Methylobacterium currus: one gene and its partner. The protein of the gene in region 2 interacts with the protein of the main gene of each other region in a pairwise test. Links are inferred from orthologs where the notes say so. Each region holds a gene or a part of one and is shown on either strand. Other genes may lie near its edges.

The links.
Region 1: the proteins of nth (region 2) and mdeB interact in binary tests that used the Escherichia coli proteins (3 or more experiments, as listed by UniProt). The link is inferred for Methylobacterium currus from one-to-one orthologs.

The regions. Positions count from the first base shown.
Region 1 is NZ_CP028843.1:2,603,357-2,606,672, reverse strand. It holds mdeB (alpha-ketoglutarate dehydrogenase), read right to left. Parts: upstream 2,934-3,316; coding sequence 201-2,933; downstream 1-200. Other genes in the region: gcvT (glycine cleavage system aminomethyltransferase GcvT), read left to right, coding at 3,286-3,316; DA075_RS12360 (AAA family ATPase), read right to left, coding at 1-14. UniProt on the Escherichia coli protein: Component of the pyruvate dehydrogenase (PDH) complex, that catalyzes the overall conversion of pyruvate to acetyl-CoA and CO(2).
Region 2 is NZ_CP028843.1:5,858,424-5,866,267, reverse strand. What follows is about bases 3,045-5,864. They hold nth (endonuclease III), read right to left. Parts: upstream 4,923-5,864; coding sequence 4,167-4,922; downstream 3,045-4,166. Other genes in these bases: DA075_RS26915 (2-dehydro-3-deoxy-6-phosphogalactonate aldolase), read right to left, coding at 5,646-5,864; DA075_RS26920 (DUF2244 domain-containing protein), read left to right, coding at 4,943-5,479; DA075_RS26930 (hypothetical protein), read right to left, coding at 3,492-3,914; DA075_RS26935 (efflux RND transporter periplasmic adaptor subunit), read right to left, coding at 3,045-3,360. Also shown: DA075_RS26940 (efflux RND transporter permease subunit), read right to left, coding at 1-1,635; more of DA075_RS26935, read right to left, coding at 1,648-3,044; more of DA075_RS26915, read right to left, coding at 5,865-6,257; DA075_RS26910 (2-dehydro-3-deoxygalactonokinase), read right to left, coding at 6,248-7,126; fahA (fumarylacetoacetase), read left to right, coding at 7,442-7,844. UniProt on the Escherichia coli protein: DNA repair enzyme that has both DNA N-glycosylase activity and AP-lyase activity. The DNA N-glycosylase activity releases various damaged pyrimidines from DNA by cleaving the N-glycosidic bond, leaving an AP (apurinic/apyrimidinic) site.

The sequences.
Region 1 (3,316 bases), 3.3 Mb from region 2 along the record:
GCGCCTCGCGCCATCCCGTGCGTCTCCCCTGGAGGCCGGTGCTTCGCGTACCGGCATTGAGGGGATCAGGCCGCGTCTTCTCGGGGGCGTCAATCCCGTGGGGCGGGCGGGAGAGCTGTTCTTAAGTCCGCGGCGGAGAGCACGGATGCACGGGCAGGGCGCTCCCGAGGAGCGCCCTGCCATGGTCTCGGTCGCGTCCGTCACACCGTCCAGGGCGCCGGCCGGTTCGACGAGATGCCGTAGCGGGCCACCGCCTCCGCCACCTTGGCCCGGTCGAGAGTGCCCTCGTCGGCGAGCGCGGCGAGTGCCGCCACCGCGACATGGTGCCGGTCGACCTCGAAGAAGGCGCGGAGCGCGCTGCGGGTGTCGCTGCGGCCGAAGCCGTCGGTGCCGAGCGTGACGTAGCGGGCCTGGATCGCGGTCGCGATCAGCTGCGGGTAGGCGCGCACGTAGTCGGTGGCGGCGACGACCGGCGCGGAGCCGGACAGCGATTCTTCCACCAGGCTGCGCTTCGGCGGAAGGCCCGGGTTCAGCCGGTTCGAGCGCTCGACCTCGCGGGCCTCGCGGGCGAGTTCGCTGAAGCTCGTCACGCTGTGGACCTCGGCCGCGATGCCCCATTCCTCGGCGAGCAGCTTCGCCGCGGCGATGACCTCGGGCAGGATCGCCCCCGAGCCGAGGAGTCGAATAGCCGGCTCACCATCTCCGTAGCCGGCGAAACGGTACATCCCGCGGATGATCCCGTCGCGCACGCCCTCCGGCATCGACGGCTGGGCGTAGTTCTCGTTCATCGCCGTGACGTAGTAGAACGCGTCGACGTCGCGCTCCATCATGTCGCGGGCGCCGTGGTCGAGGATCACCGCCATCTCGTAGGCGAAGGCCGGGTCGTAGGCGCGGCAATTCGGGATCGTCGCCGCGACGAGGTGGCTCGACCCGTCCTGGTGCTGCAAGCCCTCGCCGCCAAGCGTCGTGCGGCCCGCCGTGGCGCCGATGAGGAAGCCGCGGGCGCGCTGGTCGGCCGCCGCCCAGATCAGGTCGCCGACGCGCTGGAAGCCGAACATCGAGTAGTAGATGTAGAACGGCAGCATCGCGAGGCCGTGGACGCTGTAGGAGGTCGCGGCCGCGGCCCAGGACGAGATCGCCCCGGCCTCGGTGATGCCTTCCTCGAGGAGCTGCCCGTCGCGCGACTCCTTGTAATAGAGCATCGAGCCGGCATCCTCCGGCTCGTAGAGCTGGCCGAGCGGCGAGTAGATGCCGACCTGGCGGAAGAGGTTGGCCATGCCGAAGGTGCGCGCCTCGTCGGCGACGATCGGCACGACGCGCGGACCCAGCTCCTTGTGCTTGATCAGGCTGCTGAACAGCCGCACCGCCGCGGTGGTGGTCGACATCTCCTTGCCGTCGGCCTCGAGCGCGAAGCCCGCGTAAGTGCTGAGGTCCGGCACCGTGACGTGGGCGGCGGTGCGCCGGCGCTTGGGCAGGAAGCCGCCGAGCGTCTCGCGCCGTTCGCGCAGGTAGCGCAGCTCGCGGCTGTTCTCGTCCGGCTTGTAGAATTCCAGCCCCTCGACCTGCGCGTCGGTGAGCGGCAGGGCGAAGCGATCGCGGAACGCCTTGAGGGCGTCGGTGTCGAGCTTCTTCGCCTGGTGGGCGGTCATGCGCGACTCGCCTGCGCCGCCCATGCCGTAGCCCTTCTTGGTCTTGGCCAGGATCACGGTCGGGCGGCCCTTAGCGGCCTTGGCCGCCGCGAACGCCGCGTAGAGCTTGCGGAAATCGTGCCCGCCGCGCTTGAGCTTGTCGACGTCGGCATCCGACATGTGGGAGACCAGCGCCTTCACCTCCTCGTCCTCGCCGAAGAAGTGGGCGAGGTTGTAGGCGCCGTCCTTGGCCCCGAGCGTCTGGTACTTGCCGTCGACGGTGGCAGCGAAGCGGCGCAGCAGGGCGTGGTTGGTGTCGCGGGCGAAGATCGCGTCCCATTCCGAGCCCCACAGCACCTTGACGACGTTCCAGCCGGCGCCGCGGAAGACGCTCTCCAGCTCCTGGATGATCTGGCCGTTGCCGCGCACCGGCCCGTCGAGGCGCTGCAGGTTGCAGTTGATCACGAAGGTGACGTTGTCGAGCTTTTCGCGGGCGGCGAGCGTCAGGGCGCCGATCGATTCCGGCTCGTCCATCTCGCCGTCGCCGAACACGCCCCAGACGTGCTGGCCGGCGGTGTCGGCGAGGCCCCGGTCGCTCAGGTAGCGCATGAAGCGCGCCTGGTAGATCGCGTTCATCGGCCCGATGCCCATCGAGCCGGTCGGCACCTGCCAGAACTCGGGCATCAGCCAGGGATGCGGGTAGGAGCAGAGTCCCTCGCCGGCGATCTCCTGGCGGTAATGCTTCAGGTTGGTCTCGGAGAGCCGTCCCTCCAGGAAGGCGCGGGCATAGACGCCGGGCGCCGAATGCGGCTGGAAGAACACGAGGTCGGCGCCCGCACCAGACGCGTCGCCGGCCTGGAAGAAGTGGTTGAAACCAAGCTCGAAGATCTCGGCGGCCGAGGCATAGCTGGCGACGTGGCCGCCGAGCTCGCCATAGGCCATATTGGCCCGCACCACCATGGCGAGGGCGTTCCAGCGCATGATCGAGGTGATGCGCTCCTCGACCGCGAGGTCGCCCGGATAGGGCGGCTGCTTCTCGAGCGGAATGGTGTTGCGGTAGGGCGAGTAGGGCGGCGTCTCCTCGACGACACCGATCTCCCGGGCCTTCTGCTCCAGCCGGTCGAGCAGGAAGCGGGCCCGGGCCGCGCCGCCGTGGCGTAGGACGGATTCGAGCGAGGCGAGCCAGTCCGCGGTCTCGGCCGGATCCGGATCGGCCACGCCGCGCGGTCCCAGAATGGCTTGCCCGTTCGGGCGCTCGTTCGCGTTGACCGGCACGGCCGGGATCGGCTTGGCGCTCGCGCTCATGGCCCTGGTCCTCCCTGTGATCACGCCAGGATAATCCCCCGGTCGCGGCAGAAGCTGCTTCGTTTGCCGCCGGTCCGGGCGTCAGCGCAAAACATTTTCGCGAGACCGGTCGTGCGCGGTCGATCTTGCCGCAGCGCGGCGAGGCGGCCTTCCGCCCATCCAGGCGTCCGATATGGCCTCCCGGGTCGCTCACCGGGTAGCGTCAATGCCACCTTTGTCCTAAGGTCTGCCCAGAGTCGGGCCGTGCGGGGCCGGCCTTCCCGTCGCTCCCCTCGCCGAGGCCGCTTCGGCAGGGGATTTCGGGGTCGCCTGCCCATCTGCGCCCGCGCATGCCTCGGGACACAGCCTCGCGATGACCGCCGATCCGGCCTCCGGCCTCAGCC
Region 2 (7,844 bases):
GAATCCCGCCGCGACGACGAGGGCGGCGACCGTGCCGACGAGGAGCCGCTGGTGGCGGAAGACGACCGCCAAGGCGGCGGCGTTGGCGTGCTTGAGCCCGCGGATGAAGCGGCTCTCGTGCTCCTCCAGGCTCTTCAGGCCGGGCAGCAGCCAGGAGGCGAGGACCGGCGTCAGGGTGATCGACACGACGAGGCTCGCCAGGATCGACACGATGTAGGCTTGGCCGAGCGGCGCGAAGAGCCGCCCCTCGATGCCCGACAGGGCGAAGAGCGGCACGAAGACCAGCACGATGATCGCGGTGGCGTAGACGATGCCGGAGCGCACCTCGTTCGAGGCCGCGACCACGACGTCGAACACGGAGCGCGGATTGCCGGCAGCCCGGTTCTCGCGCAGGCGGCGAAAGATATTCTCGACGTCGACCACCGCGTCGTCGACGAGCTCGCCGATCGCGATGGCGAGGCCGCCCAGCGTCATGGTGTTGATCGACAGCCCGAGGAGATGGAACACCAGAGCCGTCGTCAGGATCGAGACGGGGATGGCCGTCAGCGAGATCAGGGTGGTGCGGACGTTCAGGAGGAACGCGAACAGGACCAGCGCCACCACGGCGATCGCCTCGACCAGCACCCGCTCGACATTGCCGATCGAGGTCTCGATGAAATCGGCCTGGCGAAACAGGATCTTGTCGGCGGAGATGCCGGCGGGCAGGGACGGCGCGATGTCCCTCAGCGCCGCCTCGATGGTGCGCGTCAGCGCCACGGTGTCGATGTCGGGCTGCTTCTCGACCGAGACGATCACCGCCGGTCTTCCCTGGTAGCCGCCCTCGCCGCGCTTCGCCTTGGCGGCGAAGGAGACCTCGGCCACCTGCCGCAGGCGCACCGGGGCGTTGCCGGTGGCGCCCACCACGAGATCCCGCAGATCCTCCAGGCTCATCGTGCGGGCGATGTTCCGGATCAGGTACTCGCGCGAATACTGGTCGGTGAAGCCGCCGCCGGCATTGGTGCCGAATTGCTGGAGCGCGGCATCGAGCTGTGCGTTGGTGACGCCCAAGGCCCGCATCGCCGCGGGGTTGGGGGCGACGCGGAACTGGCGCACCTCGCCGCCGATCGGGATGACTTGCGCCACGCCCGGCACGGTGAGGAGGCGCGGGCGGAGCACGAAGTCGGCGGTCTCGCGCAGCTCCATCGGCGACAGGGCCTCGCCGGTGACGGCGATCAGCAGCACCTGACCCATGATCGAGGAGACCGGGCCCATCTGCGGCGTCACCCCGCGGGGGAGCTGGTCCTGGACCAGGCTCAGCCGCTCGGCGACCTGCTGGCGGTTGCGGTAGATGTCGGTGCCCCAGGCGAACTCGACATAGACCACCGAGAGGCCGACGCCGGAGACCGAGCGCAGCCGGGTCACCCCGGGCAGGCCGTTGAGGCGGGTCTCGATCGGATAGGTCACCATCTGCTCGACCTCCGGGGGCGCGTAGCCCTCGGCCTCGGTCATGATGGTGACGGTCGGGCGGTTGAGGTCCGGGAAGACGTCGACCGGGAGCCGCGTCAGGCTGAACGCCCCGTAGAGCACCAGCACGAGGGCCAGCGCCAGGACCAGGAGGCGGTTGCGCAGCGACTGCGTGACCAGGAAGGAGAACATCGGCGGCGCTCCCTACCGGACCTGGTCCAGGAGCTCGGCGCCCTGGACCACCACGCGGGTGCCGGGCTTCACCCCGGCCTCGACCAGCACCCGGGCCCCGTCGAGGGGCGCGACCCGCACGGGTCTCGCCTCGTAGCGCTCGGCGGCGGTGTGGGCATAGACCACGTCCTGGCCGTTCGCCGTGCGCACCACGCTCGCCCGCGGCAAGGCGAGGCCGTTCTGCTCGGCATCGGTCGCGGCGAGCACGGTGACGAACTGTCCGACCCGCAGGCCCTCGGACCCACCTCGGATCGCGAACTGCACCGGGATCGCCTGGTTGCGGTCGGCCAGCCCTGCGCCCTGATAGGCGAGGGGCAGGCTGCGCCCGTCGGCGAGCCGCGCGGCGGCGTCGGCGGCGGGCGTCAGGGCGTCGAAGCTGAGGGCCTCGACCCAGAGCTTTCCCGGATCGACGATCTGGAACACCATCTGGCCCGGATTGGCCATCTGGCCGGCGACCGCGGCGGCCTCGGCGATCACCCCGCCGACGGGAGCGGTCAGCACCTCGGGCTCCTGGCGGATACGGTCGAGGGCGGTGCGGCGGTCCTTCAGGCCCTTCAGCTCGTCCTGCGCCTCGTCGAGCTGCACCTGGGAGACCGCGCCGCCGGGGGCGAGCTTGAGGTAGCGGTCGACCCGGCGCTGCACGATGGCGATCTGCTGGTCGAGCTCGCCCTGGCGCTGGCGCATGTCGGAGAGATCGACCCGCTGCACCGGCGGGGTGACGAGGGCCAGCACCTCGCCCGGGCGGACCTTCGTGCCGAGGCGCGGGAAGGCGCCGGAGGGCGGCGGCGCCAGGCGCCCGCCGACCGAGGATTGCACCACGCCGCTGGCATTCGGGTCCGGGATGATCCGGCCGGGCAGCGAGACGGTGCGGCGGAACGCGCCCTCGGCCACGACCTGCGTGCGCAGGGAGAGCAGGCGCTGGGTGGGTTTCGGCACGAACACCGCCCCGTCGGGGAGGCGCTGGGCGAGGTCGGCGGGGGGCGGCACGAAGGCGGCCCGCGTCTCCGGATGGCCGTGGTCCGCGCCCTCATGCGCGAAGGCGGTGGCGCCGAGCACCAGGGTCGCGGCCAGCACCAGCACGGCGAGGACGGGGGCACGGCGCCCGGCCCGCATCAGCCCCATGGCGGCGAGGCCGAGCACGAAGCCCCCGGCGGCAGCGAGGCCGGCGCCCGGGTCGCGGGCGGAGAACCGGTCGGTCAGGCGCTCGGCGAGCTGGTGCAGCCAGCCCTCGCCCTCGTGCTCGTGGCCGGCATGGCCGGGCGTCACCGGCTCGCCCTCCTTCGGCAGGGCGACCGACAGCGGCAGCACGTCCACATCCGCGCCGGCCGTCACCGTGACGACGAGGTCGAGGTGATCCTGCCGAGGGTCCCGCGCCGCGAGCCAGGGCGCGGGGAGGCGGTAGCTGCCGTCCGGGGCAGCCTCGGCTCTCGCCGGGCCGGCCGGCGTCTCGATGTCCAGCGTGGCGTCGGTGATCGGTTCGCCGGTGGCGAAACGGTCGAGATAGAGCACCAGGGCGTCGCCCCGGGGGATCGCGACCAGTTCGACGACGGCGGAGGCCGCCTCGCCGCGGGGCGCGATGGTCTTCGAGACCGGCGGCTGGGGGGCGCCGTGGTCGTGGCCGTCGTGGGCGTGCACCGGCAGGAGGAGGGCCGAGAGGAACGGCAGCGCCGCGAGGGCGAGCGCCATGGCCAGCGCACGCGAAGCGGCCGGCAACCGGAACGGAGACATCGGAAAAGGAACCTTCGCGAGCGGACGTCGAGGGGCGCCCGCGGAGGCGTCCACCCGTCAGGGCGGCGCGCCGGCGCGGGACGCGGGCGTCAGGCGAAGGATCGCGGCGGTCTCGCGGGCGAGTCCGGCGCGATGCCGGCCGGCAACGCATCCTCGGCCGCCGCGAGGCGGCGGGCCGGCCGGGGGCTCGGGAACGCCGCCAGGCTCTCGGGCAGCAGGCCGGGCACGCAGCAGGAAGCCCCCATCAGGCAGCACAGCCCGTTGCAGGGCCGGGCGGCGGGCGCCTCGTCAGGAGTCACGGCCGTGAGGCGCGGGCCCTGCGCGGCCTTGCGCGCCTCGACCAGCGTCAGCGCCGCCGGGCTTGAATGCAGCGATTGCCCTTGATGCGCGTGGCCCTGGTGAGCCTGGCCCTGGTGAGCCTGCGCCGACGACACCCCGACCAGCGGCGCGCCGAGGCACGCGGCGATCATCACGATCACCACGGCTAGCAGGCGCGCGAGGGGGCGGGGCAAGGACATACGGGCAGGATAGCAGATTCGCGGCCCCAGGGAAGCGGGGGCGGGGCGCGCACCTCCGGCATACTGCCATGCAGCGGAACTACGTCCCCCGCGGACCTTCGCCGCGACATCCCGGCTGCCCACCGGGGGCCTCCACCGCATCCTCGCCCGGCCGATTCCGGCCGAGGCCGAGCGCGGCGAGTGCGTGGTCGGGCTCCCGGTGCCGGCCGGCACCGAGTTCCTGGCGGAGGCCGGCCGGCGCCGACCTCAGACCGGCCCGGGTGTCTTGTCCGGGTAGCGGCAGAGATCGGCGATCGGGCAGCGCCAGCATTCGGGCTTGCGCGCCTTGCAGACGTAGCGCCCGTGCAGGATCAGCCAGTGATGGGCGTTGAGGCGGTAGGGCTCGGGCACGATCGCCTCCAGTCCCGCCTGGACCTTGTCGGTGGTGGAGCCGGGCGCGAGCGGGATCCGGTTGGAGACCCGGAAGATATGGGTATCGACCGCGATGGTCGGCTCGCCGAAGGCGACGTTGAGCACTACGCTCGCGGTCTTCTTGCCGACGCCGGGCAGCACCTCCAGATGCGCGCGGGCGCGGGGCACCTCGCCGCCATGCTCCTCGATCAGGATGCGCGAGAGCGCGACGACGTTCTTGGCCTTGGTGTTGAACAGCCCGATCGTGCGGATGTGGTGCCGCACCGTCTCCTCGCCGAGCGCCAGCATCGCGGCCGGGTTGTCGGCGCGCGCGAAGAGCGGGGCAGTGGCGAGGTTGACGCTCTTGTCGGTCGCCTGGGCCGACAGCACCACCGCGACGAGGAGCGTGTAGGGGTTGAGGTATTCGAGGTCGGAGCGCGGCTCCGGATTGGCGGCGCGCAAGCGCGCGAAGATCTCGGCGAGCGTCGCGGCATCGACCGGCTCCGGCGTGGTCGCGCGGGCGGTGACGGGCTTCACCAGCCCCGCCTTCGCGCGTGCCGCCTTGGCAGGTGCGGTGATTTGGACGGGGGCGGCCTGCTTCCGGCGAGTCATGCGTGCCTTATATTGGGCGGATGGCGAGCGGCAAGGCACCGGACGACGCAGGCGCGCGGCACCCCTACGGGCGTGACCCGGACGCGATCGAGCGCCCGGTCTTCGCCGCGACCATCCGGCCGCATTGCTCGCTCTCGCGCCTCGGCTTCCGGATCGTCATGGTGGCCTGCGGCGGCGTCGCGCTGGTGACGGGCATCGCCTTCCTGCAGATGGGAATGTGGCCGGTCACCGGCTTCTTCGGCCTCGACATCGCGGCCCTGTGGCTCGCGCTCACCCTCAACGCCCGCCGCGGCCGCTCCTTCGAGGAGGTGGTGATCAGCCAGATCGAGGTGCTGGTCGCCCGCGTCAGCCACCGCGGCGAGCGGGCGGAGTGGCGCTTCAACCCGCTCTGGACCCGGCTGCACAAGGTCGAGGACGAGGAATACGGGCTTCTGTCCCTGTCCTTCGTGTCGCGCGGCCAGCGCGTGCTGGTCGCCCGCGACGCCTCGCCAACGGAGCGGCAGACGGTGGCGGAGGGGCTGACCCGGGCCTTGGCCGAGGTGAAGAAGGGATATTGATCCGACGGCCCCCCGGACTCGGACGGCGATCCGTTCTATGAGAAAAACCGCTTATGCGAACGATGTGTGCGGGCGGAGGGCCTGATCGCTCATCCGTGCGGCGGCGGGGCGCCCCGCTCCCTGCCGGCCCGATCGAGGACCGTGTCCCGGTCCTCGCCCGCGGCGCTCAGAGCGCGGCGATCAAGGCCTTCGCCTTGGCGGCGACCTGATCGGGCGTGTCGCCGGGCTTGTAGAGCGAGGAGCCGCAGCCGTAGCCGCTGGCACCGGCCTCGCGCCAAGCCGGCAGGCTCCGCGCGTCGACGCCGCCGACCGGAAGCAGCGGCGTGCCCTTCGGCAGCACCGCCCGCAGGGCCTTCAGCATCGGCGGGCCCCCGGCCTCGGCCGGAAACAGCTTGAGGGCGTCGGCGCCGGCATCGAGCAGGCCGAACGCCTCGGCCGGGGTCAGGAAGCCCGGCATCGCCACCATGCCGCGGGCCTTGGCGGCGCGCACCAGGGCCGGATCGGCATGGGGCGTCACCAGGAGGCGCCCGCCCACGGCGGCCACCGCCTCGACCTCGGCCTCGCGGCGAAACGTGCCGGCGCCGACGAGCGCCCGGTCGCCGAGGCGGGCGGCCAGGCGGCGCACGCTCTCGACCGGCTCGGGCGAGTTGAGCGGCACTTCGAGGATCACCACGCCCGCCGCCACCAGAGCCTCGCCGATGGCCTCGACCTCGTCCGGCTTGACGCCACGCAGGATCGCCACCAGGGGGCAGCGCGAGAGCCAGCCCATCACATCCATGCGGTTTTCTCCCCGATCAAGGCCAGGCCCCGGGCAGCGGCATCCGGGTCGCCCGCGACCGCCTGCCCGCCCATGAGGGCGATCGCCCGGCCGTAGAGCGCCATCAGCGGCCCGGAGCCGACGAGGTGCACCAGGGCGGGCTCGGTCATCGCCGCCGCCACGTCGTGCCCGATCAGCAGGCCCGACAGGTAGCTCGCCGCGTCCTCCGGCGCGAGCCGGCCGAACAGCCCGAGGGCACGGGTGCCGAACAGGTGGTGGAGCAACCCACCCTCGTCCGCCGAACGGGCGACGCCCGCCTCGAAGGCCGGGCCCACTTCCGCCGGCCCGGTCATCATGCGGCCGAGGATCGTATGGCCGCTCAGGGCCGCGAAGGCCTCGCCGGTCATGCTGGTGGTGAAGGCGGCGATGCGACCGCCCGCGACCCGCACCCACTTGGCGTGGCTCCCGGGCAGGCAGATCAGCGCGTCCTCGTCGCCGTTCGCGAGCGCCCCGAAGACCTGGACCTCCTCGCCGCGCATCACCTCGGGTGTTCCGGCCGCGTCCTCGGCGCTGAGGCCCGGCACCAGCCGCACCGTCGCGCCCGCGAAGTGCACCGGGACGACGGCCCCGGCCAGCTCGCTCAGCCCCGCCGGACAGGCGAGATACGGCGCCTCCTGCCAGCCCTGGCGGCTGCCGACCATGCCGGAGAGCAGAACCTGCGTCTCGCCGGCCGCCAGCCAGTCGCCCACCATGTCGGTGAGGGCCGCCGGAAAGCCGCCCTCGGGCACCCGCAGGATGCCGCCCGCGCCCTCGCGCCGCGCCAGCACTGCCCCGTCCGGCGCGAGCCGGTAGGCACGGGCGCTGCTCGTTCCCCAATCCACCGCGATCATGCCCGGTGCTCTGCCTCAGGGGCGCCCCGAGCGCAACTGCCGCTTCGCTTGACGCCCGTCCCGACGACTTCTATCCAGGAGAAACGGTTGCAATTGAAACAATAAGACAGGGCAGGAAAGGGGCGTCGCCGTGTGTGTTCAGGCCATGAACGGTCGGGCGCCGTCCGGGTTTCGGCCCGCCGCCACCGGCTCCGGACGCGCGCCGGGTGATCTGTCGGGTATCGGCCGCGACCCGCCCCAGCCATGCCCCGACGGACTCCGGGCCGAGCCAATCGCCGGTCCGCCTTGCACCGCGCGGCGCGCCATCGAGGCTTGATGATGCAGACCTCGACCCGCACCGATCTCGACCATACCCACGACCCCACCGCCCGCTGCTCCGTGCCGGGGGCCGACGGACACCCGGACTTCCCGATCCAGAACCTGCCGCTCGGGGTGTTCTCGCCCGAAGGCGGGGTGAGGCGGGCCGGCGTCGCGATCGGCGATCAGGTCCTCGACCTCGCGGCCGCGCGGGAAGCCGGCCTCCTCACCGGCGAGGCGGCGCGGGCGGTGGCCATGGCCGAGCCCGGCGACCTCAGCGGTCTGCTCGCCCTCGGCGCCGGCCCGCGCCGGGCCCTGCGCCACCAGCTCGTCGCCCTCCTGCGGGCGGAGAGCCCGGACCGGGACCGGCTGCCGCCGCTCCTTCACGCGGCCATGTCCTGCACGATGCACCTGCCGGCGC